2 regions of the Burkholderia gladioli genome follow, and region 2 is predicted to be linked to the other one. Evidence: predicted binding sites of a transcription regulator. Region 2 holds the regulator's gene; the other holds the start of a gene.
The links. Region 2 encodes HrcA, which represses chaperone genes, less so after heat shock. Its sites were predicted from a motif close to TTAGCACTCNNNNNNNNNGAGTGCTAA; they were not measured.
Positions count from the first base shown of each region.

Region 1: the regulator HrcA is predicted to act here: its motif matches at 9,198-9,224, upstream of BM43_RS27485 (co-chaperone GroES).

Region 1 covers NZ_CP009323.1:2,339,012-2,353,969, reverse strand. Annotated here, with positions in the region: gene BM43_RS27530 (dihydroorotase) at 1-1,071, opposite strand, end outside; gene BM43_RS27525 (aspartate carbamoyltransferase catalytic subunit) at 1,141-2,172, opposite strand; gene pyrR (bifunctional pyr operon transcriptional regulator/uracil phosphoribosyltransferase PyrR) at 2,250-2,768, opposite strand; gene ruvX (Holliday junction resolvase RuvX) at 2,755-3,198, opposite strand; gene BM43_RS27510 (YqgE/AlgH family protein) at 3,195-3,773, opposite strand; gene BM43_RS27505 (hypothetical protein) at 4,070-5,377, opposite strand; gene BM43_RS27500 (rubredoxin) at 5,513-5,683, opposite strand; gene thiD (bifunctional hydroxymethylpyrimidine kinase/phosphomethylpyrimidine kinase) at 6,125-6,991, shown strand; gene groL (chaperonin GroEL) at 7,137-8,777, opposite strand; gene BM43_RS27485 (co-chaperone GroES) at 8,830-9,123, opposite strand; gene BM43_RS27480 (BON domain-containing protein) at 9,497-9,853, opposite strand; gene BM43_RS27475 (MarR family winged helix-turn-helix transcriptional regulator) at 10,226-10,696, shown strand; gene mnmH (tRNA 2-selenouridine(34) synthase MnmH) at 10,834-11,886, opposite strand; gene dhaL (dihydroxyacetone kinase subunit DhaL) at 12,057-13,778, opposite strand; gene BM43_RS27460 (beta strand repeat-containing protein) at 14,135-14,958, opposite strand, start outside.
Region 2 covers NZ_CP009323.1:2,225,772-2,240,729, forward strand. Annotated here, with positions in the region: gene glnE (bifunctional [glutamate--ammonia ligase]-adenylyl-L-tyrosine phosphorylase/[glutamate--ammonia-ligase] adenylyltransferase) at 1-1,420, shown strand, start outside; gene BM43_RS26990 (DUF7164 domain-containing protein) at 1,591-2,466, shown strand; gene recN (DNA repair protein RecN) at 2,601-4,250, opposite strand; gene BM43_RS27000 (NAD kinase) at 4,270-5,172, opposite strand; gene hrcA (heat-inducible transcriptional repressor HrcA) at 5,284-6,309, shown strand; gene hemH (ferrochelatase) at 6,452-7,519, shown strand; gene BM43_RS27015 (RNA-binding S4 domain-containing protein) at 7,544-7,951, shown strand; gene BM43_RS41775 (hypothetical protein) at 7,923-8,084, opposite strand; gene grpE (nucleotide exchange factor GrpE) at 8,512-9,066, shown strand; gene dnaK (molecular chaperone DnaK) at 9,420-11,366, shown strand; gene dnaJ (molecular chaperone DnaJ) at 11,582-12,718, shown strand; gene pabB (aminodeoxychorismate synthase component I) at 12,741-14,585, shown strand; gene panB (3-methyl-2-oxobutanoate hydroxymethyltransferase) at 14,683-14,958, opposite strand, start outside.

The DNA of each region.
Region 1 (14,958 bases), 110 kb from region 2:
GCCGGCGGTGATGCGGTTCAACGCGCGCGCCAGCGGCAGCCCGGCCTCCTGGGCCCACTTGACGGTCAGCGACAGCAGCAGCTCCAGGCCGGTCGCGCCGGGCGTGGCCTCGGCGAAGGGCAGCAGCTTCTCGTCGTCGTCGACGGGGGTGTGATCGGAGCAGATCGCGTCGATCGTGCCGTCCTCGACGGCCGCGCGGATGGCGGCGCGGTCGCGCTCGGCGCGCAGCGGCGGATCGAGGCGGAACTGCGAGTCGAAGTAGCCGATGTCGAGGTCGATCAGGTGCAGGTGGTTGGCGCTGACGTCGCAGGTGATCGGCAGGCCCTCGGCCTTGGCCTGGCGCACCAGCTCGATGCCGGCCGCCGAGGACAGACGCGCGATGTGCACGCGCGCGCCGGTCACGCGTACCAGCTCGCGGAGCGTGTGCAGGGCGATCGTCTCGGCCGAGACCGGCACGCCCGACAAACCCAGCCGCGAGGCGAGCGGCCCGCTGGCGGCGACCCCGCCCTTGGCGAGGAAGGCGTCCACCGGGCGCAGCCAGACCGTGTAGCCATAGGTGCTCGCGTACTGCAGCGCGCGCAGCAGCACCTGGGTGTCGCGGATCGGCACGTTGGCCTGGGTGAAGCCGATGCAGCCCGATTCGGTCAGCTCGACCATCTCGGTGATCACCTCGCCCTTCAGGCCGACCGTCAGCGCGCCGAGCGGATAGACGTGCGCCTGGTGCAGCTTGCTGGCGCGGAACTTCAGCATCTCGACCAGGCCCGGCTCGTCGAGCACCGGGTCGGTATCGGGCTGGCAGACCAGGCTGGTGACGCCGCCGGCCACCGCCGCGGCCATCTCCGATTCGAGCGTGGCCTTGTGCTCGTAGCCGGGCTCGCGCAGCCGCGCCGAGAGGTCGACCAGGCCAGGCGCGACGATCAGGCCGCTCGCGTCGATGGTCCTGGCCGCCTGGAAATCGGCCGGCGCCGCGCCGATCGCGACCACCTTGCCGGCGGCGATGAACACGTCGGACTGTTGTTCGGTGCCGGCGACCGGATCGACCAGCGTGCCGCCCTTGATATGAATCTTCATGTGCTGCCTGCGAATGCGTTGGATGCGTTGAATTCGATGGCCGGCCGGCGTGGCGCCGGGCCGGGCCGGTCAGTCGCTATTGCCCGCGACGATGCCCATCACGGCCATGCGGACCGCGATGCCGAAGGTGACCTGGTTGAGGATCACCGACTGCGGGCCGTCGGCCACCTGCGAGTCGATCTCGACGCCGCGGTTCATCGGGCCCGGGTGCATCACGATCGCGTCGGGCGCGGCCAGCGCGAGACGCTCGGGCGTCAGGCCCCAGCTCTTGAAGTACTCCTGCGCCGAGGGCAGCAGCGCGCCGCTCATGCGTTCGTTCTGCAGGCGCAGCATGATGATCACGTCGACGCCCTTCAGGCCTTCGTCGAGGTTGTGATAGACCTTCACGCCCATCTGCTCGAGCCCGCCCGGCAGCAGCGTGCGCGGGCCGATCGCGCGGATCTCGGGCACGCCCAGCGTGGTCAGCGCGTGGATGTCGGAGCGCGCCACGCGCGAGTGCAGGATGTCGCCGACGATCGCCACGCGCAGCTGCGTGAAGTCGCGCTTGTAGTGGCGGATCGTGTACATGTCGAGCAGGCCCTGGGTCGGGTGCGCATGGCGCCCGTCGCCGGCATTGATCACGTGCACGTGCGGCGCGCAGTGCTCGGCGATCAGGTAGGGCGCGCCGCTCGAGGCATGGCGCACCACGAACAGGTCGGCGTGCATCGCCGAGAGGTTGTTGATGGTGTCGAGCAGCGACTCGCCCTTGCTGGTCGAGGAGGCGTTGATGTTGAGGTTCAGCACGTCGGCCGACAGGCGCGTGGCGGCGATCTCGAAGGTGGTGCGGGTGCGCGTCGAATTCTCGAAGAACAGGTTGAACACCGACTTGCCGCGCAGCAGCGGCACCTTCTTCACCTCGCGGTCCGTCACGCTGACGAACTGCTCCGCGGTATCGAGGATGTGCGTGACGATCGACTTGGGCAGGCCCTCGATCGACAGCAGATGCTTGAGCTCGCCGTTCTTCGTGAGCTGCGGGTTGCCCTTCAGGAAGCCGGGGCGGAAGCGTTGGGCGGGCGCGGCCGCGGCTTGGGCGCCGCTGCGGCCGGAGGTGTCGGTGGTCATGGTGTACGTGAATCCAAGGTGTTGCCGGGGCAGCGCCCGCGCGCGAACACGCGCGGCGGGCGCCGGTCGAGGCGCGCTCAGTGCTCGCGCGCCTCGAGTTCGAAGGTGAAATGGAGGTCGGCGTCGCGGGCCAGCACCAGGGTCGCCTCGGCCGGCACCTCGAGCGTGCCGCCCAGGAAGCGCGCCGCCACCGGCAGCTCGCGCCCACCGCGATCGGCCAGCGCCGCGAGCTCGACCGCGGCGGGCCGGCCGTAGTCGTACAGCTCGTTGAGGGCCGCGCGCACGGTGCGGCCGGTGTACAGCACGTCGTCGACCAGCAGGATGCGGCGGCCTTCCACCGCGAACGGCAGCGAGGTCGGGCTCGCCTGGCTGTGCAGGCCCTTCTTGGCGTAGTCGTCGCGATGCAGGGCCACGTTGACCACGCCGAAGCCCGGCGCCTTCAGGTCGCGCGCCAGCCGCTCGGCCAGCCAGGCGCCGCCGCTGTGAATGCCGGCGATCGCCGGGCCGTCGCTGGCCGCGAAGGCGGCGTCGCCGTAGGCGCCGCGGATCTGGTCGAGCAGCGCGCGGTAGAGCGCTTCGGCGTCAATGGAACTCATGATGGTCGGGCAACTGGTCGAGATAGTGTTGAAGGATCACGCGGGCGGCCTCGGCGTCGATGGCCGCATCGGCCTTCGCGCCGCGCGCGCGCAAACCGGCGCGCGCCTCGACCGACGAATAGCGCTCGTCGATCCAGCTCACGGGAAGGTTGAAGCGGCCGTTCAGTTGATTGCCGAAGCGCTTGGCCTGCTGCGTCATCTCGTGCGGCGTGCCGTCCGGGTGCATCGGCAGGCCGACCACCAGCGCATCCGGCCGCCATTCAGCGATCAGCGCGCCGACGGCCTCGAAACGATATTCGCGATTCAGGTTGGACACGATGACGAGCGCGCGCGCCGTGCGCGTCAGCGTATTGCCGACGGCCACGCCGATGCGCTTCTCGCCATAATCGAACGCGAGCAAGGTGGCCTCGCGCGCGGGGACACCGCTCATGCGTGGCCTGCCTCGCCCGAGAGCATCGTCGAGGACACGCCGAGCAGGCCGAGCGCGGCCTCGAAGCGCTCCTCGGCCGGCGTGTCGAACACCACGCGCGGATCGGCGGCCACCGTCAGCCAGCCGTTCTTGGAGATCTCGTCCTCGAGCTGGCCCGCGCCCCAGCCGGCATGGCCGAGCGTGAGCAGGAAGCGCTTGGGCCCGCTGCCCGAGGCGACCGCCTCCAGCACGTCCTTGGAGGTGGTCATCTCCAGGCCGCCCTCCACCGTCATCGAGGAACTGTAGCTGCTGCCCTCCACCGGCTCGTGCAGCACGAAGCCGCGCTCGGTCTGGACCGGGCCGCCGAAGTAGACGGGGATATGCAGGAGGGGCTCGATCTCGAGCTTGAGGTCGATGCGATTGAACAGCGATTCGAGGTCGATGTCGGTGGGACGATTGATGACGAGGCCCAACGCACCGCGTTCGCTGTGATCGCAAAGGTAGACCACCGTTCCCGAGAAGGTCGGATCCGACATGCTCGGCATCGCGATCAGGAACTGGTTGGTGAGATTGATGCGATCGGAACTCTTTGACATGGTGTGAATTTTAGCAAAGACCTCGCGGCGGGACGCAGCCCGCGAGGGTCGATAAGACGGATCACGTCGCACTCTATCACGCGAGCGGGGCCGGTCGGCAGGCTGGGTGCGAGGCCCGGACGACGCGCCGGGCACGGGCGCAGTCACAAAATGGCCATTGTCCCCGATGTGTTCGAATCGGTTGTGAAACCCGGCCAGATAGCCGCAAACCGATGCGAACGGCGGACCGGGCGAGCCGATGGGGTCCGACGCGATCGAGCCGCAGCGTGCCGGGCCGGTTTGGCTCGGCGGGCACCTCAGGGCCGCGCCGCCTCGAGCGAGGCGCCCAGGGCCGCGCGCGCGGCCGCCAGGTCGGGCGGCGCCACGCCGGCCGCGATCTTGTAGAGCGCCGCGCGCAGCGCATCGGAGCCGGCCGCCAGCGCGGCACCGCCGTCGTCGGGCGGCAGGCTGTGGGTGATGCGCCGCCAGCCCAGCGCCACCGCGTCGGCCATCAGGGCCGTCTGGCCAAGCCCGAGCGCAGCGGCGGCCGAGCCGACGCGATAGGCCGCCGCCGCGGCGCGCCAGGCCTGGCCGGCATCGACAGCGCCCGGCTCGCCGGTGAGCTCGGCCATCGAGGCGTCGGCGGTCTGCAGGAAGTCCTCGTAGGCATGGCCGTTGACGGTCACCACGCCGAGCTGGCGCGTGGCCGCCGCGTCGCGCAGCGCATCGGCCTCGGCGCGCGCGGCGTCGACCTCCCAAAGCATCTCGGATGCCTGCGAGCCGGCCACGTGCCAGTCGACCGTCAAGCCGTAATCGTTGAGCAGCTCGACCTCGGCGGCATCCTCGGCGGCCGCGCCGTACAGCGCGAAATCGCGCCAGACGAGCGCCAGCGTCTCGCGCACCAGCGCCGGGGCGACGACTCGCGCCCCGCCCATCTGCTCGCGCAGCACCAGGTTGCCGCGCGCGAGCCAGCGTCGCGGCGACGTGCCGGACGCGCCCTGCAACGCCCGCAGGCACGCGCGGGCGAGCCGCCAGTAGTCATAGGGATCGGGGCCGGCCAGCGCGGCCAGGCAATTGTCGAGCGCCTCGAGCGCCGCCGCGGGCGGTGCCTCGGGCTCGCGCAGCACGGCCAGCAAGGCCGCCTCGTAGGCCGCGCGCAGATGCGCGAGCCGCTCGGCCGGCAGCGCGGCGAGCGTGGCCGGCGGCACCGGCCGCCCGGCCAGCGCCAGCACCTCGAACGGCGCGGCCTCGGCGGCAGGCGCGCCGGCCAGCCGGCGCAGCGCGCCGTAATGCGCATGCAGCACCGGCGAGCAGGCCAGCTCGCGCAGGTTGCGACGCGCGATCGCCCAGCGGAAGTCGCGCAGGGCCTGGCGAAACTCGGCGGTGATCGTGAGCTGCCCCGCCGCGCCCTCGCTCGCCACCGCGGCCAGCGCCTCGGCGTAACGCAGCCCGGCCAGCCAGCCCGCGTCGCGCAAGGCCGCCGCGACGGTGCGCAAGGCCCGCGGCAGCGCCTCGCCCGACGCCGTGCTGGCCTCGGCGAGCGTCGCCTCCGCCAGCAGCACGGCACCGCCACGCGGATTAGGCAGGGCGTCGGGGATCGGTATTACGGTCGGGGACGTCGTCATGGGCACGCAACCGTCGACGCGGAGAGCTCGAACGCCGCGCGGCCGGACCGCGTGACGGGCCGGCACGCCGGCGCCGCGTCGGACGCGCCGGCTGGCGGCCTCGGGACGTGCCGCGGAAAACCGCTCAGATCTCGCTCAGATCTGCACCATCTCGAAGTCTTCCTTGCGAGCGCCGCATTCCGGACAAGTCCAGTTGATCGGCACATCTTCCCAGCGCGTACCGGGGGCGATGCCCTCGTCGGGCAAGCCCGCCTCTTCGTCGTAGATCCAGCCGCAGATCAGGCACATCCAGCTTTTGTATTCCATCGTTTGCCGCGCAGGGGAAAAAACCATTGTTTGGGGAGACGTGATGGTAACGTGCGGACGGCCGCCCTGCCTAGCACCGCGGCTCTAGCCGGGACTGCGACGTTCTGTCCAGCGGTTTGTCCGGATTCTTGTCCGGGCGCTTGCTCGGGATCGATCGCCGGAGCATCGCCATGGCCAGGCACGCCATCACCGCTCACAGCGATCTTCCCGCCGCCGCTGTGGAGATCCCCGATCCGCACCCGATTGAACTGCCGCGCGGCACGATCGCCGCGATCCTTGCACGGATGCGCGCGCAAGCGTCTCGATCCGCCGCAAACGCCCGCCACACATTGCATTGCGTTAAAAAAAACACTTCATGCACAGGTTTCCAACGCATAATGACCGGCAAGGCGCACCCAGGTGGTGCGCCGCCCGATCGTTCTTCTCTTTCCCCGATTTTTCATGTCCAGCAACGCCCCTCCGATCGTTCTCACCTTCGGTCTGTCCGATCCCACCGGCGGCTCCGGCCTGCAGGCGGACCTGCTGACGCTGGCGAGCATGGGTTGCCACGGCGCCACGGTCCTGACCGGCTACACGGTTCGCGATTCGGCGTCCTGCGATGAAGTGACCGGTCTCGACCCGGACACGGTGGTCGCGCAAGCGCGGATGCTGCTCGAGGACATGCCGGTGGCCGCCTTCAAGATCGGCGCCACCGCGCGCGCCGAGGTGGTCAGCGCGATCGCCGAGGTGGTCGCCGACTACGACGGCGTGCCGCTGGTGCTGGCCCCCGACTTCACGCTCGACGACGAGCATGTGCTGGCCGCCGACGACCTGCGCGAATCGATCGCCGACCTGCTCGCGCCGCAGACCACACTGCTGGTGGCCGACCACGCCACCCTGATCGCGCTGGCCCAGCCCGACGGCGACGCCGAGGCGCCGAATCTCGACACAGCGATCGCCCACCTGCTCTCGCAAGGTTGCGAATACATCCTCGCCACCGAGACCGGCACACACCGGCTGGTCAATACGCTGTACGGCGAGGAAGGGCAGATCCGGCAGGATCTCTGGGAACGCACGCCGCACCGGCTGATGGGCGTGACCGACACGCTCGGCACGGCGATCGCGGCGCTGCTCGCGAACGGGCAGGAGCCGCCCGAGGCGGTGCGCGAGGCGCAGGAATATCTCTACCAGGCCGCGCGCGATGCGTTCCGGCCCGGCATGGGTGCCTGGGTGCCCGACCGCTTCTTCTGGGCACGCAGCAACGAGGAGGCCGCGCAGGCCCAGCCCGCCGCGCCGGCCGCGCCGCCGTTCGGCGCCTCGCGGCACTGAGGCCGACGGCGGGCCGGCCCCGCCCGGGGACCGCAAGCCGCCGCCAGCCGTAAACGACAAAAAACCCGCATCACTGCGGGTTTTTTGTTTTGCAGGACCGGGCGCGCATCGCTGCGCGCCCGTCGATGCGATCGACCGAAGTCGATTACATGTCCATGCCCATGCCGCCCATGCCGCCGGGCATGCCGCCAGGCATCGGAGCATCTTCCTTCGGCAGCTCGGCAACCGCTGCGTCCGTCGTCAGCAGCAGGCCGGCCACCGAAGCGGCGTTCTGCAGCGCGGTGCGCGTGACCTTGGTCGGATCGACCACGCCAGCCTCGACCATGTCGACGTACTCGCCCGTTGCGGCGTTGTAGCCATAGTTACCCGAACCGGCGGCAACCGCGGCGACCACGACGCTGGCTTCTTCGCCGCCGTTCGTGACGATCTGGCGCAGCGGCTCTTCCATGGCGCGCAGCACGATCTTGATACCGGCGTTCTGGTCGGCGTTGGCGCCGGTCAGAGCGGCGATGGCGGTGCGAGCGCGGATCAGCGCGACGCCGCCACCGGCCACGATGCCTTCTTCCACAGCTGCGCGCGTGGCGTGCAGTGCGTCTTCGACACGTGCCTTCTTTTCCTTCATTTCGACTTCGGTCGCGGCACCGACCTTGATCACGGCCACGCCGCCTGCCAGCTTGGCAACGCGCTCTTGCAGCTTCTCGCGATCGTAGTCCGAGGTGGCTTCCTCGATCTGGGCGCGCACTTGCTTGACGCGCGCCTCGATGTTCACGGCTTCGCCGGCGCCATCGATGATCGTGGTGTTTTCCTTGCCCACTTCGATGCGCTTGGCCTGGCCCAGCTCGGCCAGCGTGGCCTTCTCGAGCGTCAGGCCGGTTTCTTCCGCAACCACTTGACCGCCGGTCAGGATCGCGATGTCTTCCAGCATCGCCTTGCGACGGTCGCCGAAGCCCGGAGCCTTGACGGCGACGGTCTTCAGGATGCCGCGGATGTTGTTGACCACCAGGGTGGCCAGCGCTTCGCCTTCGACGTCCTCGGCGATGATCAGCAGCGGACGGCCGGCCTTCGCGACTTGTTCCAGGACCGGCAGCAGGTCACGGATGTTCGACACCTTCTTGTCGTGCAGCAGCACGAACGGGTTGTCGAGGACGGCGACTTGCTTGTCCGGGTTGTTGATGAAGTACGGCGACAGGTAGCCGCGATCGAATTGCATGCCTTCGACGACGTCGAGCTCGTCGGCCAGCGACTTGCCGTCTTCGACCGTGATCACGCCTTCCTTGCCGACCTTGTCCATCGCTTCAGCGATGCGATCGCCGATCGACGAATCGCTGTTCGCCGAGATCGAGCCGACTTGCGCGATTTCCTTGTTGGTGGTGCAGGGCTTGCTGATCTTCTTCAGCTCTTCCACCGCAGCGGCGACGGCCTTGTCGATGCCGCGCTTCAGGTCCATCGGGTTCATGCCCGATGCGACGTACTTCATGCCTTCGCGAACGATCGATTGCGCGAGGACGGTTGCCGTCGTCGTGCCGTCGCCGGCGTTGTCGCTGGTCTTGGAAGCGACTTCCTTGACCATCTGCGCGCCCATGTTCTGGAGCTTGTCCTTCAGCTCGATTTCCTTGGCGACCGACACGCCGTCCTTGGTCACCGTCGGGCCACCGAACGAGCGCTCGAGGACCACGTTGCGGCCCTTCGGACCCAGCGTGACCTTCACTGCATTGGCGAGAATGTTCACGCCTTCAACCATCTTCGAGCGGGCGGAATCGCCGAACACGACGTCTTTAGCTGCCATCTTCTAACTCCTTGGATTCTGGAATGGATTCGCTGGGAAGCGTTACGCGGGCTTACGCCGCGTTGACCACGGCCATGATGTCTTCTTCGCGCATCACGAGCAGTTCCTGGCCGTCGACCTTGACGGACTGGCCAGCGTACTTGCCGAACAGGACGCGATCGCCAACCTTCACGTCGAGCGCGATCGGGGCGCCCTTGTCGTCGCGCTTGCCCGGGCCGATCGCCAGCACTTCGCCTTGATCCGGCTTTTCAGCGGCGGCTTCGGGGATCACGATGCCCGATGCCGTCTTGGTTTCCTGATCCAGGCGCTTGACGATCACGCGATCGTGCAAAGGACGAAGGTTCATGTTCACTCCTCTCTTTCTTGAATGGGACTGAAGTACACAAGGATGCCGACGGGCTGTCGCCCACCGGCGAATTGTTAGCACTCTCGTGCAGCGAGTGCTAATTATATGGACGAGGTTTGACAAATTCAAGAACGGGGGAGCGAGGTTTTTTTATGCAAATATTTAACGATGCGGAGAATATTTTCCCCGCGTCGATCGCGCCCCATTGAGAGGAGGCATGACGGGCGCCGGTTCCGGCGCTGCGTGGTGCTGCGCGGCACGGCTATCGCCGGCACCCGCCGGCAGGGAAATCGAATCCGTTCGAGGAAACGAAGTTGGCGGGCCGGCCAGAAGCCCGTCGGTTTCGAGTCGAGCCGACTGGCCGGCCGCGTGTTCAGTGCGCTTCGTACACGCTCAGCTTGCTGTCCACCGACTGCACGCCCGGCACCTTGGCGGCGATGTCCTGCGCGATCTGGTCCTGCGACGGGTCCATGATCATGCCGGCGAGGATCACCTTGCCGGTACGCGCCTTCGAGAACACCACGATCTCGGTGTCGTTCAGGTCGCTCGACTTGTCGAAGGCCTGGCGCACCTTCTTCGCCAGCGCGTGATTGGCGGCCTTCTCGGCCTTCATCTCGGCGCGGATCTGCTGGCGCGTCGGCGTCGTGGCGTCGCCGGACTGGGCGAAGGCGGTCGAGGAGATCATCAGTACGGCGACGGCGCCGGCGAGGATCGGTTTGCTGAGGGTCATGGCAATCACCTGTGAATGGACCTGCGGTGGGTTGTAATGGCGTGGTACGTCGCGCGTAGGGCCCATCGAGGCCGATTCGCGCTGGTAGACAGCATAGGGCGCCGCCCGTCCCCGCTCCATCGAACCTTCGGTGCCCCGCGCCCATACGAACGGCCATGGCAATACCTACCTTCGGATAGCCCGGCCGCGCCCCGCGCCCTCCCGTCGGCCGCGAACCGCCCGGCTTTTGTATCACAACGTATCCGGCGCGGGCGCCAGACACACGGCCATACAGAAAACGCGCCTCGCCGGCACAAGCCGGATACGTCGGCGCGCTCCAATACCGTCATCGATCGCGCGGCATGCGCCGTCGCTCGCCCTACGGACTCGATCATGACGGAACCCAAGCTCTCCCCGGCCTTCCCCGCCGGCCCAATCAGCAGCGAGATCGCCCGCGACTGCCTGTTTACACGCACACGGCAACTCTCCCGCTTCCTGACCGCGATCTACGACGACGCGTTCCGGCCGTTCGGCATCAACGCGCCGCAGTTCTCGCTGCTGGTGCTGATCGTCGATCTCGGCCCGCTCACGCGCTCCGACCTGGGTCGCAGCAACCAGCACGATCGCTCGACGCTGACCCGCAACCTGCAGCCGCTGATCGCGCAGGGCTGGGTGGAGGAAGCACGCGAGGCGGGCGACCGCCGCATCCGCCTGCTGTCGCTGACCGAGCGCGGCAACGCGCTGCTGCGCGAGGCCGCCTCGGCCTGGCAAGCGGCGCAGGCGCGCGCCAAGGCGCAGCTCGGCGAGCACGGCGCCCGTGCGCTGATGGAGCTGGCGGGCACGCTGCCGCGTCGCGCGGGATAAGCACGTCGCCGTGACTGGTCGAGATGCTCGATCGATAGGGAGACCGAAACGTCATTCGCTCGCGCCTGGCTAGATAGATCGGTCTTATGTAACACGCCACCGGCGAACCCTCGGCCAGGCTCACCACATGGCTCGAATCAGCCCAGCAGTTCGAGCAGCGCGCGCGCCTGCGCGGCGAGTTCGTCCTCGGCCGCCATCGGCCGGAACGCAAAGGCGGTGGCGGTGGCGATCTGGCGGAACGCAGCATGGCTGCTGCGCGTGTAGGCGGGATCGTAATGCTGGTCGATCAGCGACTCGAACAGCTCGCCGCGCGCGCCGACCTCGGCCAGCGCCTGCCAGTCGCGGATCCGCGCATGGCCGTGCAGTTCGGTCAGGCGCGCGAGCTGCTGCCGGAACGCCAGCGGGTCGTCGAACAGATGGCCGTAGTCGCGCAGCAGCAGGGCCACGCGATCCTCGCGCGCGGTCTCGACGGCGACGCAGCGCGCCGCGTGCATGCCGGCCAGCACCGGATCCGGCAAGCTGATGCGCCCGATGCGGCGGCTCTCGGCCTCGACGAACACCGGCCGGGCCGGATCGAAGCCGCGCAGCGCCAGCACCAGCGAGGTATCGAAACCCTTCTGGGTGGGCTGCTGGGCGCCCGGCAAGGCGCCCAGCAGCGAGCCGCGATGCACGGCCAGGCCCTCGAGATCGAGCACCTGCGCGCCGGCCCTGGCCAGCGCACCGAGCAGATGCGTCTTGCCGCTGCCGGTGCGCCCCGTCAGCACGATGTAGCGCAGCCGCGCCGGCAGTTCGTCGAGCTCATCCACCACCCAGCGGCGATAGGCCTTGTAGCCGCCGTCGAGCTGCCGCGCGCGCCAGCCGATCAGGTTGAACCAGGACGTCATCGAGCCCGAGCGCTTGCCGCCGCGCCAGCAGTAGATCAGCGGGCGCCAGTTGATCGGCCGGTCGGCGAAGGTGGTTTCCAGGTGCGCGGCGATGTTGCGCGCCACCCAGGCCGCGCCGACCCGCGTCGCCTCGTAGGGCGAGACCTGCTTGTACATGGTGCCGATGATCACGCGCTCGTCGTTGCTCAGCACGGGGGCGTTCAGCGCGCCGGGAATATGGTCCTCCGCGTACTCGAGCGGCGTGCGCACGTCGATGATTTCGTCGAACTCGTCGACGCGGGACAGCGGAACAAGGAAGGGATTCACGGCGGACAGGCGCGCGCGGCGCGAAGGGCAGCAGACAGCCGCGGATTATCGCATGCGCGCCCGACGCGCCCTGCGCGGCCCGGTCGCGCGGCTGCCGGCGGGCCGGCCCGGGCGCGATCTCGCCAGGGCCGGCCTGACCATGCACGGGCGGGCCGGGATCGGGTTCGAACTCAGTCGCGCAGCGCGTCGCGGATCGCCGCGAGCCACAGGCCGACCGCATGCGCGCCGGGATCGGGATGGCCGAGCGCGCGTTCGCCGAGATAGCTGGAGCGGCCGCGCCGGGGCAGCAGGGTGGCGGTGCCGGCCGCGCCCTCGATCGCGGCCGCGGCGGCCGCGTCGAGCGCCTGCCGCAGGTTGCCGCCGTTCGCGTCGAGCGCGGCGCGCATCGCGCGCGCGGCCGGGTCGAGCGCGTCGACCATGGTGCGATCGCCGGGCCGCGCGCCGCCGATCTCGCTGACGCCCTCGACCGCCGCCACGAAGGCATCGGCCCAGGCCGAGGCATCGGGCCGGGCGGCCGCGTCGAGGCTGGCCGCCGCGCGCATCAGCATCGCCGCGTAAAGCGGGCCCGAGGTGCCACCCACCACGCGCCGCAGCGTCGCCGACATGGCGCGCAGCACCGCGCCCGGGCGCGCCGCGTCGGGCCAGCCGCCGGCCTCGGCCTCGATCGCCTGCGCCGCACGCGACAGGCTGATGCCGAGATCGCCGTCGCCGACCCGCTGGTCCATCTCGGTGAGCAGCGCCTCGGATTCGCGCAGCTTCAGGCAGACCGCCTCGATCACGCGCCGCAGCACCGCGTCGCGCGCGAGCCGCGCGCCCTCACCCTGCGTGCGCCGCGCCGCCTCCGGCGCGGCCGGCACCGGCCTGCTCTCCTGCGGCGCCACGCGGCCGGCCCGCGCCGGCCAGGCCGGCGCCTCGGTCGGCGAGTCGAGCGCGGCAAGACGCGCCTCGTCGACACGCAGCAAGCTCAGCGAGATGCCGGCCATCTCGAGCGCGCTCAGGAAAGTGCCGGCCCAGGCGCGCTCCACCACCGCGCCGCGCGCGGCCAGCGCCCGCAGCGCCGCGTCGGCGACGATATCGAGCTCGCCCGGCGGGGTACCGCCGAGATTGTTGACCAGCAGCGCCACGCGCGCGCCGCGCTCGAGGGCCAGGTCCTCGGCGATGCGCGCGATCAGCCGCGCGGCCACCGCCTCGGCCGATTCGAGTTCGGCGCGCTCCACGCCGGCCTCGCCATGGATGCCGAGCCCCCATTCGATCTCGCGCTCGCCGAGCGTGAAACCGGGCGTGCCGGCGGCCGGCACCGTGCAGGGCGACAGCGCCACGCCCATCGTGCCGAGCGCGGCGGCGGCCTCGCGCGCCTGCCGCGCCACCTCGGCCAGCGGCAGCCCGGCCGCCGCGGCCGCGCCGGCGATACGGTGCACCAGCACCGTGCCGGCCAGGCCGCGCCGCCCCGCATGTTCGCCGCGCGCGGCCAGCGCCACGTCGTCGGCGACGATCACGGTCTCGACGTCGATCCCCTCGGCACGCGCGATCTCCGCCGCGAGCCCGAAATTGAGCCGGTCGCCCGTGTAGTTCTTGACGATCAGCAGCACCCCGGCCGGCCCGGCCACCGCGCGGATCGCGTCGAGCACCGCGTCGACCGAGGGCGAGGTGAACACCTCGCCCGCCACCGCCGCACTCAGCATGCCGGCGCCCACGTAGCCGGCATGGGCCGGCTCGTGACCAGCGCCGCCGCCCGATATCAGCGCGACCTCGCCGCGCGAGGCAGCCTCGGCCGCGTCGGCGCGGACCACGATGGTGCGGCCGGCGAGCAGGGCGAGATGCGGGTTGAGCGCGACCAGCCCGTTCAGCAGGTCGGGCACCACGTGTTCGACATCGTTGATCAGCTTCTTCATTCGGCAGGTCCTCCGGGAGTCTCGCTCCCGTTCGTCTCCAGGGTCGGCGCGGGGAGCGCATGCGGGCGGCGCGGCGCCCGGGCTCGGGTGCGCCACGGGCCGCGCTCGCGCGGGCGTGCGTCACTATAGGACGTTCGCGCGCGGCGCGGTGCCGCACAAACGTTGTGCTTACGCCGGTTCGTAAGCTGCGCCGGCAGCGAGTTCCCCTGATGACAGGCAGCAGCGATGGCACGCGGGCGCGCAAAAAAACGGCACGACCGGAGTCGTGCCGTCCTTGTTGCCGATATCCGCCGCGACGGTCGAGCCATGCGCGCCTGCCTCGACGCGCCGGCCCGCCCTGGCGGCAGGCCGCCCGCTTACTTGTGCGGCACCACGCCGGCCAGCGTCGTGACCAGCGAGGTCACCGGCGAGAGCAGCGTACCAACGCCCGCCGCGCCGCCCGTGCCGGTACCCGTGCCCGAGCCCGACGCGCCGCCCGACGACGGCGTGATCGCGATGCCCGGCAAGGCTGCGCCGACCGCGCCGATGGTCTGCGTCGCCACGTTGCCGACCGCCGCCACCGTGCTCACACCGGTGTTGGCGACCGTGCCGAGCGTCGCCGCGCCGGTGCTCGCCACGTTGCCGAGCGTGGCGCCGGTGGTCGAGGCGAGCGTCGCGCCGACCGTGCCGAGCGCCGTGGTGGCGGCCAGGCCCGTGTGCGCCGCGCTCGACAGCGTGCCCGTTACCGTGTTCGCGACCGTCGAGACCGCGCCCGTCACCGTCGAGACCGGCAGCGCCGTCTGCAGGTTGCCCACCAATGCCGTGATCGGGGCGATCGGGTTGCTCGCGACCACGCCGGTGACCGCGTTGACCACGCCCGTCACCGCCGCCGGCGCGGTGCTGGCGACCGTGCCCGCCACCGTGCCGAGGCCGCCGACCGCCGAGCTCACGCCCGACGAGGCCGCGTTGACCACGCCGGTGACTGCTGCCGTCGGCACCGAAGCCAGGGCGCCGGTGAGCGCCGTGGTCGCATTGCCGAGGCCCGAGGTCGCCGCGCCCAGCACGCCCGTCACGGCCGAGGCCGGATTGACGCTGCCGACCAGGCCGGTGATCGCCGTGGTGGTGGTGCCCAAGCCGCCCGCGACTGCCTGGACGCCGCCCGACAACGCGTTCGCGCCGGCGCCGAGCGCGCCCGAAACCG
Region 2 (14,958 bases):
GGCCGGCCTCGGCTTCGTCGATCCGGACGCGGTGCTGGCGCGGCTGCGCGGCGTGTGGCGCTCCTCGCGCTACGCGGGCCTGCCCGAAAGCAGCCGGCAGCGCTTCGACCGCGTCGCGCAGCGCGCGCTCGACGCCGCCTCGGGCATCGACGCCGCGCATCGCGACGACACCGTGATCCGCTTCTTCGACCTGCTGGAGACGGTCGGGCGGCGCGGCGCCTACCTGGCGCTGCTCACCGAGTATCCCGCCGCGCTCGATCGCGTGCTGTCGGTGCTGGGCGCGACGCGCTGGGGCGGCGGCTACCTGATCCGCCATCCGCAGTTGCTCGACGAGCTGCTCGACGACGAGGCGATCGCCAGCCCGTTCGACTGGCCCGCCTTCAAGGACGCGCTGCGCGCGCGGCTGGCCGCGGCCGACGGCATGGAACAGCAGATGGACCTGCTGCGCCACGCGCAGCACGCCGAGGTGTTCCGGATCCTGCTGATCGATCTGGCGGGCAAGCTCTCGGTGGAGCACGTCAGCGACCGGCTCTCGGAACTGGCCGACGCGGTGCTCGACGTCACGCTCGAGGTGGTCTGGTCGCAGCTCGCCAAGCGGCACATCGAGCGGCCGCGCTTCGCGGTGATCGCCTACGGCAAGCTCGGCGGCAAGGAGCTCGGCTACGCCTCCGACCTCGACGTGATCTTCCTCTACGACGATCCCGACGAGCGCGCCGCCGACATCTACACCACCTACACGCGCCGCCTGATCACCTGGCTGACCACGCCCACCGGCGCGGGCGCGCTGTTCGACCTCGACCTGCGGCTGCGGCCGAACGGCGAGGCGGGCCTGCTGGTCACCGATCTCGACGCGTTCCGCCGCTACCAGCTGCGCGAGGGCGACGGCGCCAACACGGCCTGGGTCTGGGAGCACCAGGCGCTCACGCGGGCCCGCTTCAGTGCCGGCGACGCGCAAATCGGCGCGGCCTTCGAGGCGATCCGCGAGCAGGTGCTGACCATGCCGCGCGAGGGCGAGATGTTGGCGCGCGAGATCGTCGGCATGCGCGACAAGGTGGCGGCCGGCCATCCGAACCATACCGAGCTGTTCGACCTGAAGCACGACCGCGGCGGGATGGTCGACATCGAGTTCATCGTGCAGTACTGGGTGCTGCTGCACGCGGCGCGCGACCCCGAGCTGATTCGCAACACCGGCAACATCGCGCTGCTGCGAGAGGTGGCGCGTTTCGGGCTGATGGACGACACCGAGGCCGAGACGGTGGGCGCTGCCTACCGGCTCTATCGCAAGCGCCAGCATCAATTGCGGCTCGACGGGATGGAGAAGGCACGCGTGCCGGGCGAGACCGTCGCGGCCGAGCGGGCCGCCGTGGCGGCGCTGTGGGAGCGCGTGTTCGGCGGCGTGACGCCGGTCGAGCCGCAGTGAGCGCGGCCGGCTGAAGGCCGGCGGGCAGGAAGCATCGGGCCTCGCGTCGGGATCGGCGCGAGGCCCGATTCCTCTGGTCGGATGGGTCTGCTGCCGGACGGCGCGGCCGCTGGCGGGCGCAAAAGGCCGGTGATACGATGCGGCGACCTTCTCCCGATCCAGAATTCAAAATGAAAAAGGCGATCCTGGTTTATGTGGACCACAACAGCCAGATGGTCGAGGAGTTCTTCTGGCTCTACAAGAGCCTGATCCATACGCGCTCGCTGGACGGCGGCGCGCTGATCGTGGTCTGTCATCCCGAGGTGGTCGGCCATCTGCCGGCCGATTCGCGCCTGGTCGTGATACCCGCGCTGCCTCATGCTCGAACGCATGCCGAATGGGCCGGCTACCCCTATATCAACTCGGTCGCCAACCTGTGCGCGCCGGACGTGCTGGATGCCTGCGCCGGCTTCGAGCTGGTGCTCAAGACCGACTGCGATACCTTCGTCACGCCGGCCTTCGCGAGCTTCGTGCCGAGCGGCCTGTGCTTCGGGTTCGGCGCCTATGCCTACGAGGATTCGGTGCGCCGCAAGCTGGTCGAGTGCAGCGCGCGCTGGGGCTTTCCGCATGCGGGCCTGCACAACGTGGGCGCCTCGGTGTATGGCCCGTCGGAGATGGTGCGGCACTTCCTGGTGGCGCAGATGGATTACTGCAGGCGGCTGCTGGCCGAGGAATTCGCCGAGCACGAGGGGCAGTGGCCGGGCTGGTGCAAGAACGTGCTGACCATGTACGCTGGCGAGCTGGCCTTGCGGCAGACCTACCCGCAGCGCTGCTCGATCGGCCTGCTCGACCATTTCCCGCATGCGACGCGGCGCCTGGGCGGGGACGTGCTGCACATCCATGCGTGGCATATCGAGGAATATTTCTCGAAGCACGCGTTCCGCGCCGGCGAGTACGACGGCATCGACCCGGCCACCATCGATCGCGGCAGCCTGGGTGGCTATTGCCACTGGCTCGCGCGCGCCGGGCTCGACGAGGTCGAGCCGATCGCGGCGCGGCCGGCCTGAGCGGGGAAAGCGCCGAGCCGCCGCCGGAGGGTGCCGGCCAGGATCACGGGAGTTGCCGCGGTGCCAGGGAGGGGGCGGTCGTCACGACACGCCTGACAGCGGCAAACATCCGCGCGACGCGGGGCAGGCAGGCCTCAGGCGGCCAGCATTTCCTTGGCGTGCTTGCGCGTGGTGGCGGTGATCTCGAGCCCGCCAAGCATGCGCGCGACTTCCTCGACGCGGCTCGCGCGGTCGAGCGGGGTGACCGAGGACACGGTGCCGCCGCCCGGGTCCTGCGCCTTCGCGACCTGGAAGTGATGGTCGCCGCGCGCGGCCACCTGCGGCAGGTGGGTGACGCACAGCACCTGGCGGTCTCGGCCGAGCTGGTGCAGCAGGCGGCCGACCACCTCGGCCACGCCGCCGCCGATGCCGGTATCCACTTCGTCGAAGATCAGGGTGGGCGTGAGGCTGGCCGCGCTGGCGATCACCGCCAGCGCCAGGCTGATGCGCGCCAGCTCGCCGCCCGAGGCGACCTTCGCCAGCGGGCGCAGCGGCACGCCGGGGTGGCCGGCGACGCGGAACTCGATCTGCTCGAGCCCGTGCGCGCCGCCCTCGGCCAGCGGCAGCAGGCCGACCTCGAAGCTGCCGCCCGCCATCGACAATTCCTGCATGGCGGCCGTCACCGCGCCGCCCAGCGCGTCGGCGGCCTGGGCGCGCGCCTCCGACAGCGTGCGCGCATCGGCCAGGTAGGCCTGCCGGGCGCGCTCGGCGGTTTCCTGCAGCGCCGACAGGTCGGCCGCCGCGTCGAGCGCCGCGAGCTGCTCGCGGCGCGCCGCGTGTTCGTCGTGCAGCGTCTCCGGCGGCAGGCGGAACTTGCGCGCGGCCGTATGCAGCGCGTCCAGCCGCGCCTCCACCTGGGCCAGCCGCTCGGGATCGAGTTCGAGCCGCTGCGCGTAATGCGACAGCGAATAGGAGGCTTCGCGCAGCTGGATCTCGGCCGGATCGAGCGAGGCCAGCACGTCGTTGAGCGTCGAATCGATCGCGGCCAACTGGCGGACCTTCGAGATGATCGCGCCCAGCTGGCTCAGCATCGCCTCGTCCGATTCGGAGATCGCCAGCAGGGTGCCCTGCACGCCGTCGATCAGGCTCGCCGAATGCGTCAGGCGCTGGTGCTCGGCGTTCACCTCGTCCCATTCGCCGGGCTGCGGCGCCAGCTTGTCGAGCTCGGCCAGTTGCCAGGCCAGCTTCTCGCGTTCGAGCTGCAGCTCGCGCTCGTGCGTCTGGGCCACCTCGATATGGTGCAGCGCGTCGCGCCAGGCGCGCCAGCCGCGCGCCACTACGGCCGCGTCGGCGCTCAGGCCGGCATGCGTGTCGAACAGCTCGCGCTGCGCGTCGGGCCGCATCAGCAACTGGTGGGCATGCTGGCCATGCACGTCGACCAGCATCTCGCCGAGCTCGCGCAGTTGCGAGAGCGTCGCGCTGGTGCCGTTGATGAAGGCGCGCGAGCGGCCGTTGGCGTCGATCACGCGGCGCAGCATGACGCTGTCCTCGGCCTCGAAGGCATGCGCGTCGAGCCATTGCGCGACGCGGTCGTGCGGCGTGAATTCGGCGGACAGGTCGGCGCGCTGGCAGCCGGTGCGCACCACGCTGGCGTCGCCGCGCTCGCCGAGCGCCAGCGCCAGGGCGTCGATCAGGATCGATTTGCCGGCGCCGGTCTCGCCGGAGAACACGGTGAAGCCGCTGTCGAATTCGATGTCGAGCGCGGCGACGATGACGAAGTCGCGTATCGAGAGATGGCGAAGCATGATGGAGGGCGCCGCCGCGTCAGGATTCGGGATCGTCGTCATGCGACGGATGCTCGTTCCAGTGCAGCTTCTTGCGCAGCGTGGTGTAGTAGCTGTAGCCGACCGGGTGCAGGAACGGCACGGTGTGGCGCGAGCGGCGCACCTCGATGGTGTCGTTCAGTTGCAGCGCGGTAAACGACTGCATGTCGAAATTCACGTTGACGTCGCGCCCGCCGATGATCTGGATCCCGACCTTGACGTCGTCGGGCAGCACGATCGGCCGGTTCGACAGCGCGTGCGGGGCGATCGGCACCAGCACGATGCCCTGCAGCTGCGGATGCAGGATCGGGCCGGCCGAGGACAGCGCATAGGCCGTCGAGCCGGTCGGGGTGGCGACGATCAGGCCGTCCGAGCGCTGGTTGTACATGAAGCGGCCGTCCACCAGGACGCGCAGCTCGGCCATCCCGGAGAAGCCGCTGCGGTTCACCACCACGTCGTTGAAGGCCAGCGCGTGATAGATCGGCTCGCCGTTGCGCACGATGCGCGCCTCCAGCAGGGTGCGCTCCTCGCGCTCGAAGCTGCCGGCCAGCATCAGCGGCACCAGCTCGAGCATCTCCGAGGCGGAAATGTCGGTGATGAAGCCGAGCCGGCCGTGGTTGATGCCGATCAGCGGGGTCTTGTAGGGGGCGAGCTGGCGGCCGATGCCGAGCATCGTGCCGTCGCCGCCGAGCACGATCGCGACGTCGGCGCGCGCGCCGATTTCGGTGGGGGTCAGCGCCGGATGGCCGGTGATGCCGTATTCTGTCGCCGTGGCGGCCTCGAACACGACCTCGAGCCCGCGTTGCGCGATGGCGGCGGCGAGCGCGGCGAGCGGTTCGGCGATGCCGGGCGTATTGCTGCGCCCGACGAGCGCGACGGTCTGGAACTGGTTGCCGGTAGTCATGGCGGCATTACACCATAGCTGGATGACGAAAAGGAACCGTCCGGGAGGCCAGGCATGGCCTGGTGCCGGAACGCTCGCGGGCGCCGCCCGCTTAGGCTAGAATTTTCGACCATGTTAGATCCCCGCGCCCGAACCCTCCTCAAGACCCTGATCGAACGGTATATCGCCGACGGTCAGCCGGTCGGCTCGCGCACGCTGTCGCGGTATTCCGGCCTCGAACTGAGCCCGGCCACCATTCGCAACGTGATGTCGGACCTCGAGGAGCTCGGCCTGGTGTCGAGCCCGCATACCTCGGCGGGGCGGATTCCCACCCCGCGCGGCTACCGCCTGTTCGTCGACACCATGCTGACGGTGGAGTCGCCGATCGACGACGCGGCCGTCACGCGCCTGGTGCAGACCACCCTGCAGGCCGGCGAGCCGCAGCAGAAGGTGGTGGCCGCGGCCGCCAGCGTGCTGTCCAACCTGTCCCAGTTCGCCGGCGTGGTGCTCACGCCGCGCCGCAGCCATGTGTTCAAGCAGGTCGAGTTCATGCGGCTGTCCGACAAGCGGATCCTGCTGATCATCGTCACCCCCGAGGGCGACGTGCAGAACCGCATGATGGCGACCCAGCGCGACTACTCCCCGTCCCAGCTGACCGAGGCCTCGAACTACATCAACGCGAACTTCGCGGGGCTGTCCTTCGACGAGGTGCGGCGCCGGCTGCGCGAGGAGATCGACACCCTGCGCGACGACATGACGGCGCTGATGCACGCGGCCGTCACGGCCAGCACCGAGACGTCCGACGACGAGGACACGGTGCTGATCTCCGGCGAGCGCAAGCTGCTGGAGGTGGCCGACCTGTCCTCCGACATGGCGCGGCTGCGCAAGCTGTTCGACGTGTTCGACCAGAAGACCAGCCTGCTGCAGCTGCTCGACGTGTCCAGCCATGCCCAGGGCGTGCAGATCTTCATCGGCGGGGAGTCGACCCTGGTGCCGATCGACGAAATGAGCGTGGTGACCGCGCCCTACGAGGTGAACGGCCAGATCGTCGGCACGCTCGGCGTGATCGGGCCGACCCGGATGGCCTACAACCGGGTGATCCCGATCGTCGACATCACCGCGCGCCTGCTGTCGCTGACCTTGAGCGGCAACCAGTAGGTCGGTGGCCGCCGGCCGGGCCGATCGAGCCCGGCTATTGTCCTCATCGGCGCGGCGGGCATTCTGCCGGCTGCGGTGCCGCGGCGAGTGCCCTCGTTATAATGGGGGCCGTTCGATCCGGTGCCCATGCACATCCCCGTTCATGCGTTTTGATCTCGAACCCCCTTCGCAGCAGGCCGCGGCGCATCGCACGGCGGTCCTGCTGATCAATCTCGGCACGCCCGACGAGCCGACCGCGGGCGCGGTGCGCCGCTATCTCGCGCAATTCCTGTCCGACCCGCGCGTGGTCGAAATTCCGGCCCTGGCCTGGCAGCCGATCCTGCGCGGCCTGATCCTGCCGTTCCGCTCGCGCGCCTCCGCCAAGAAGTACGCCACGGTCTGGATGCCGGAAGGCTCGCCGCTGCGCGTGTTCACCGAGCGCCAGGTCGAGGGGCTGCGGCCGCTGTTCGCCGCCAACGGCTACCAGGTGCTGGTCGACTACGCGATGCGCTACGGCACGCCCGACATCGGCACCGTGCTCGGGCAGTTGAAGCGTCTGGGCGTCGAGCGCGTGCTGCTGATGCCGCTCTATCCGCAATACTCGGCCTCGACCACGGCCACCGCCTTCGACGCGGCCTTCGCCGCGCTGGCCCGCATGCGCAACCAGCCCGAGATCCGCACGGTGCGGCACTACGCCGACCACCCGGCCTATATCCACGCGCTGGCCGAGCAGGTGCGGCACTACTGGGCCGAGCACGGCAGCCCCGATTTCGCGGCCGGCGACAAGCTGGTGCTGAGCTTCCACGGCGTGCCCAAGCGCACGCTCGACCTGGGCGATCCCTACCACGACCAGTGCCAGCAAACCGCCGCGCTGTTGATGGCCGAGCTGGGGCTGGGGCCGCTCGAATGCCGGGTGACCTTCCAGTCGCGCTTCGGCAAGGCCGAGTGGCTGCAGCCCTATACCGCGCCCACCCTGCGCGAGCTGGGCGCGGCCGGGGTGAAGCGAGCCGACGTGTTCTGCCCCGGCTTCACCTCGGATTGCCTGGAAACCATCGAGGAGATCGGCATGGAGGTGCGCGACGAGTTCCTGCACGGCGGCGGCGGGAGCTTCCACCGGATTCCCTGCCTGAACGCCTCGCCTGCCTGGATTTCGGCGCTGGGCCAGATCGTCGCGGAAAACCTGCAGGGCTGGCCGGTGCGCGTGGCCGTGCCCGCGGAGACGGCCGCATGAGCGTCACGAAACGGGATTAAGCTGATGAATTACCGGATTTCGACCGAACCCGGCGCCAAGCTGCGCATCGACAAGTGGCTGTGGGCCGCGCGCTTCTTCAAGACGCGCTCGCTGGCGGCCGATGCCGTCGAGAAGGGGCGGGTGCGGATCGGCGGGGCGACGGTCAAGCCCTCGAAGGACGTGCGGGTGGGCGACCGCGTGGAAATCACCATCGAGACCGTGGTCTGGGAGCTCGACGTGCTCGGCATCTGCGACACGCGCGGGCCAGCCAGCATCGCCCAGACGCTGTATGCGGAAACCGCGCAAGGGCGGGCGAAACGGCTTGCCGAACTCGAGCGGCGGCGGCATTATCGCGAGCCGGCCGCCGAGCTGCATGGCCGGCCGACCAAGCGCGATCGCCGCATCATCGACAAACTTTCGGGTGAACGCTGAAGATCTGCTCGAAGGTGGCGCGCGCGCTGCCGTATTCGGTGGTGCGGTCGGTGACGGCGCCCGACAGGCAGATGGTGGTGGTGCCGGCCACGAGTACCAGCGCGACCACCGATATGGCAAAGGTCAGTTTCACGGTACTCCCCTGGGGAACGAGGCCGGCGTGAGCCGAGGGCGATGGGCGGCGGCCGGGGCGGGTTTCGCGCCGATCGTCAGGCAGTGGAAAGTCTGACGATAGCTCAGGGTTAACCTGCGTTCGGGCAGCCTGATGGCAGTGTAGTGCAGCGCCCGAAGCCGATCCAGTGGGACCGCGGTAACGGTTGTTACCGGCAGTTTCGGCGCCACGGCGCGACAGCCCGCCACGATTGGCCGAGCGGGCGGCGCCCAAGCCCAATGCCGGGCCGATCCGCGGCTCGACGCCGCAGCCCTGGCCGAAAGACCCTCTTGAAGTTGTTGTCTTCGGCCCCAACTACGTCGCCGTTGTCCGGCGATGCGTGCCCCGTGCCCGTCACGCGGCGCGTATCGTCGATCCGGCTTTCATCATTCAATTCGATTTCAGCGACATGGAAAACACGCAAGAGAATCCGGCTGGTCAACCGGCCGACGAGACCGGCCGCGACGCAATGGCTGCCCAGGCACCGGCCGGCGACGCGCCGCAGGCAGCGGCCGCCGACGCCGCGCTCGCCGAAGCGCAAGCCAAGGTCGCCGAGCTGCAGGAGAGCTTCCTGCGGGCGAAGGCCGAGACCGAGAACGTGCGCCGGCGCGCGCAGGACGACGTCGCCAAGGCGCACAAGTTCGCCATCGAGGGCTTCGCCGAGCACCTTCTGCCCGTGATCGACAGCCTGGAAGCCGCCGTCGGCGACAAGTCCGACGACATCGCCAAGATCCGCGAAGGCGTCGAGCTGACGCTGCGCCAGCTGCAGAGCGCGCTCGAGAAGGGCCGCGTCAACGTGATCGACCCGGTCGGCGCGAAATTCGATCCGCATCAGCACCAGGCGATCTCGATGGTGCCGGCCGAGCAGGAGCCGAATACCGTCGTCAGCGTGCTGCAGAAGGGTTACACGATCGCCGACCGCGTGCTGCGACCGGCGCTCGTGACGGTCGCGCAGCCGAAGTAAGGCGCCGGCCGGGCGCCGCGCCCGCCGCCTCCTGTCCACGGCCCTCCGGCATCCCGGCGGGCCGCGTCCATGATGGCCGCCGCGAGCCGCGCCAGGAAAGCATCAGACAAGTATCGACTCAGGGGTGTCAATAACGGGGTTCGATCCGGGGATTCGCTCCCGCGGGCATCGGACTACCGCTCCCTGGCCGGCCGCCGCCGGCGATTGAAAAAATTGAATGGCCGCATCGCTTTCGGGGTCTTGAAAACGGCGCGGTCGCACCTATTTCGTGTGCAGAGTCGAATTCGGCGCGGCAAACCGGGCAAAAACGGCCCGAAAACCGCAGCAAACAGCATTTCTGGAGATTACGAAAAATGGGAAAGATCATCGGTATTGACCTCGGCACCACGAACTCGTGCGTGGCTGTGATGGAAGGCAATCAGGTCAAGGTCATCGAGAACTCGGAAGGTACCCGCACCACGCCGTCGATCATCGCGTACATGGACGACAACGAAGTGCTGGTCGGCGCGCCGGCCAAGCGCCAGTCGGTGACCAACCCGCGCAACACGCTGTTCGCGGTGAAGCGCCTGATCGGCCGCCGCTTCGAAGAGAAGGAAGTGCAGAAGGACATCGGCCTGATGCCCTACAAGATCATCAAGGCCGACAACGGCGACGCCTGGGTCGAGGCGCACGACGAGAAGCTGGCGCCGCCGCAGGTGTCGGCCGAGGTGCTGCGCAAGATGAAGAAGACCGCCGAGGACTACCTCGGCGAGCCGGTCACGGAAGCCGTGATCACGGTGCCGGCCTACTTCAACGACAGCCAGCGCCAGGCCACCAAGGACGCGGGCCGCATCGCCGGCCTCGAGGTCAAGCGCATCATCAACGAGCCGACCGCGGCCGCGCTGGCCTTCGGCCTGGACAAGGCCGAGAAGGGCGACCGCAAGATCGCCGTGTACGACCTCGGCGGCGGCACCTTCGACGTGTCGATCATCGAGATCGCCGACGTGGACGGCGAGATGCAGTTCGAAGTGCTGTCGACCAACGGCGACACCTTCCTCGGCGGCGAGGACTTCGACCAGCGCATCATCGACTACATCATCGGCGAGTTCAAGAAGGAGCAGGGCGTCGACCTGTCGAAGGACGTGCTCGCGCTGCAACGCCTGAAGGAAGCCGCGGAAAAGGCCAAGATCGAGCTGTCCTCGAGCCAGCAGACCGAGATCAACCTGCCGTACATCACGGCCGACGCCTCGGGCCCGAAGCACTTGAACCTGAAGATCACGCGCGCCAAGCTGGAAGCGCTGGTCGAGGACCTGGTCGAGCGCACCATCGAGCCGTGCCGCACCGCCATCAAGGATGCCGGCGTGAAGGTCTCGGACATCGACGACGTGATCCTGGTCGGCGGCCAGACCCGCATGCCGAAGGTGCAGGACAAGGTCAAGGAGTTCTTCGGCAAGGAACCGCGCCGTGACGTGAACCCGGACGAAGCCGTCGCCGTGGGCGCCGCGATCCAGGGCCAGGTGCTGTCGGGCGACCGCAAGGACGTGCTGCTGCTCGACGTGACCCCGCTGTCGCTCGGCATCGAGACGCTCGGCGGCGTGATGACCAAGATGATCAACAAGAACACCACGATCCCGACCAAGCACGCCCAGGTCTACTCGACCGCGGACGACAATCAGGGCGCGGTGACCATCAAGGTCTATCAGGGCGAGCGCGAGATGGCGGCCGGCAACAAGCTGCTCGGCGAGTTCAACCTGGAAGGCATCCCGCCGGCACCGCGCGGCGTGCCGCAGATCGAGGTGAGCTTCGACATCGACGCGAACGGCATCCTGCACGTCGGCGCGAAGGACAAGGCGACCGGCAAGGAAAACAAGATCACCATCAAGGCGAACTCGGGCCTGTCGGACGCCGAGATCGACAAGATGATCAAGGACGCCGAGGCGAACGCCGCAGAAGACCAGAAGCTGCGTGAGCGTGCCGATGCGCGCAACCAGGGCGATGCGCTGGTCCACAGCACCAAGAAGGCGGTGGCCGAGTACGGCGACAAGCTCGACGCGGGCGAGAAGGAGAAGATCGAGGCCGCGCTCAAGGAGCTGGAAGACGTGCTGAAGGACGGCTCGGCCGAGAAGGCGACGATCGACGCGAAGGTGGAAGCGCTGTCGCAGGCCTCGCAGAAGCTCGGCGAAAAGATGTACGCCGACATGCAGGCCCAGCAGGCAGGCGCCGCCGCCGGTGCCGGCGCGGCCGAGGGTGCCCAGGCGGGTGCCGCGAACGCCGCCGACGACGTGGTCGACGCGGACTTCAAGGAAGTGAAGAAGGACTGAGTCGGGCCGCGGCCGTGCCGCGCGGCACGGCCGCTACCGATCCGGTCCGTCACTGCCGGACGGACCGGATCACCCTGCGCCTGGCGGGCCTCGCGGCCCTCCGGGCACATTTGTTTTATGGCGGGGCGGCGCGCGAGCGCCGTTCCACGGTCGCAAGACTTTACTGGAAGCGAGAGGAGCCGCCCGTGCCGAGCGCGTGGCGGCATTGAACCGATATGGCGAAACGGGATTACTACGAGGTTCTGGGCGTCGCGAAGAATGCGAGCGACGACGAAATCAAGAAGGCATATCGCAAGCTCGCGATGAAGTACCACCCGGACCGCAATCCGGACAGCAAGGATGCGGAGGAGCGTTTCAAGGAGGCGAAGGAAGCCTATGAAATGCTCTCGGACGAGCAGAAGCGAGCCGCCTACGACCAGTACGGCCACGCGGGCGTCGATCCGAACATGGGCGGTGCCGGCGCGCAGGGCTTCGGCGGTTTCGCCGATGCCTTCGGCGACATCTTCGGCGATATCTTCGGCCAGGCCGCTGGCGGCGGCGCCCGTGGCGGCCGGGGCGGCCCGCAGGTGTATCGCGGCGCCGACCTGCGCTACAGCATGGAGATCACGCTGGAGCAGGCCGCGCATGGCTACGACACGCAGATTCGCGTGCCGAGCTGGGTCTCCTGCGAGATCTGCCACGGCAGCGGCGCCAAGCCGGGCACCAAGCCCGACACCTGCCCGACCTGTCACGGCCAGGGCACGGTGCGCATGTCGCAGGGCTTCTTCAGCATCCAGCAGACCTGCCCGAAGTGCCATGGCACCGGCACCTACATCCCCGAGCCCTGCGTGCACTGCCACGGCTCGGGCAAGGTGAAGGAAACCAAGACGCTCGAGGTCAAGATCCCGGCCGGGATCGACGACGGCATGCGGATCCGCTCGTCCGGCAACGGCGAGCCCGGCATCAACGGCGGGCCCTCCGGCGATCTCTACGTCGAGATCCACATCAAGCAGCACTCGGTGTTCGAGCGCGATGGCGACGACCTGCACTGCCAGATGCCGATCCCGTTCACCACCGCGGCGCTGGGCGGCGAGATCGAGGTGCCGACGCTGGCCGGCCGCGCCTCGTTCACGGTGCCGGAAGGCACGCAGTCGGGCAAGACCTTCCGCCTGCGCGGCAAGGGCATCAAGGGCCTGCGCTCGAGCATCGCCGGCGATCTCTACGTGCACGTGCAGATCGAGACGCCGGTCAAGCTGACCGACGGACAGCGCGATCTGCTGCGTCAGTTCGAGCAGTCGCTGGCCGAGGGCGGCGGGCGCCACAGCCCGCAGAGCAAGAGCTGGTTCGATCGCGTGAAGAGCTTCTTCGAGTGACGACTGCGGTGCCGGCGACATGATGGACGTGCAGGAGGGCGCGCCGTTCGCGCTCCTCGACGATTGCGACTCGACCGCGGCTGCGCGGTCGAGTCGTTTGTACATGGGCTTCTCGCACGAGCGCGTGTGCACCGATCCGGCGCGGCTCGACGCCTGCTGCGCGGCGGTGGCCGAGGATCTCGCGCGCGGCCTGCATGCGGTGGTGCTCGGCGACTACGAGTTCGGCCGCAATCTCGAACGTGGCCAGGCCGGCGACGCGCCGCTGCGCTTCCTGCTGTTCTCCACGCTCACGCGACTGTCGCGCGACGAGGCCGATGCCTGGCTCGCCGCGCGCGACGGCGCGGCGGCCGAGCCTTCGCCGGCCGGCATCGCGCGCCTGCGCAAGAGTGTCACGCGCGCCGAGTTCGATGCGGCGATCGACGCGATCCACGCCGCGCTGCGTGCCGGCGATTCCTACCAGGTCAACTACACCTACCGCCTCGGCTTCGACGCCTGGGGTTCGCCGACGGCGCTGTATCGGCGGCTGCGCGCGCGCCAGGCGGTGCGCTACGGCGCGCTGGTCGCGCTGCCGGGCGGACGCTGGATCCTGTCCTGCTCGCCCGAGCTGTTCGTCGAGAAGCAGGGCACGCGGCTGCGCACGCGGCCGATGAAGGGCACCGCGCCGCGCTCGGCCGACCCGGCCGCCGATGCGCATGCGGCCGAATTCTTGGCCGGCGATGCGAAGAATCGCGCCGAGAACCTGATGATCGTCGACCTGCTGCGCAACGACGTCTCGCGTGTGGCGCGTACCGGTTCGGTGCGCGTGCCGGCGTTGTTCACGGTCGAGCCTTATGCCTCGGTCTGGCAGATGACCTCGACCGTCGAGGCCGAGGCGCGGCCCGAGGCGGGTTTCGCCGAGCTGCTGCGCGCGCTGTTCCCCTGCGGCTCGATCACGGGCGCGCCCAAGCACAGCACCATGGCGCTGATCGACGCGATCGAATCGACGCCGCGCGGGCTCTACACGGGCATGCTGGGCTGGCTCGACGCGGCGCCGGCGGGCGCTTGCGGCGACTTCTGCCTGGCGGTCACGATCCGCACGCTGACGCTCGAGGCGCCGCGCGTCGATGGATATCGCGCCGGTACAATGGGCGTCGGCGCGGGCATCGTGCTCGACAGCCGCGCCCCTGACGAATACGCGGAGTGCGAATTGAAGGCCCGTTTTCTGACCGACGCCGATCCCGGCCTGCAACTGTTCGAAACGCTGTACGCGACGCGCGCCGAGGGCGTGCGTCATCTCGATCGCCATCTCGCGCGGCTGGGCGCCAGCGCCGAGGCGCTCGGCTTCGCCTTCGACGCGGCCGCGATCGAGCAGCAGGTCCGCGCGCGCGTCGACGGCTTCGACGCCGACGGCCCGCATCGCCTGCGCGCGGCGCTCTCGAGGGACGGCTCGCTCGAACTGACGTCGGCGCCGCTCGCGCCGCTGGCGGCTCCGGTGATCGAGGTGCTGCTGGCATCCGAGCACGGTTTCGCGCCGACTGCCTCCTCGGACCCGCTGCTCGCGCACAAGAGCACGCGCCGCGCCGAATACGATCGCGCCTGGCGTGAGGCCGAGGCGGCCGGTGCCTTCGACATGCTGTTCGTCAACGAGCGCGGCGAGCTGACCGAGGGCGGCCGCAGCAACGTCTTCGTGAAACTCGACGGTCGCTGGTTCACGCCGCCGCTGGCCAGCGGTCTGCTGCCGGGCGTGATGCGCGGCGCGCTGCTGGCGGACCCGGCGCTCGGCGCGAGCGAGCGCGTCCTGAGGCCGGACGAGCTGGCGCGCGCTGATGGCCTGCTGATCTGCAACGCCTTGCGCGGCGCGGTCGAGGCGAGATTGCGTCGGATCTGAACGCGCGGCGCGACGCGTCGACCGGCCAACGAAAAAGCGCGGCACCTTTCGAGGGTGCCGCGCTTTTTTATCGCCGTCGTGCCGGCCGGCCGAGAACTCAGAACGAGTGCTCGGGCCCGGGGAAGCTGCCGTCCTTGACCGCGCGCACATAGGCCTCGACGGCCGCCAGGATGCTCGGCTGGCCGTGCATGAAGTCCTTCACGAAGCGCGGGCGCTTGCCGGGGAAGATGCCCAGCATGTCGTGCAGCACCAGCACCTGGCCCGAGCAGTTGAGACCGGCGCCGATGCCGATGGTCGGCGTGCTGACGAGTTCGGTCAGCTCCGAGGCCACCAGGGTCGGCACCGCCTCGAGCACCATCAGCTGCGCGCCGGC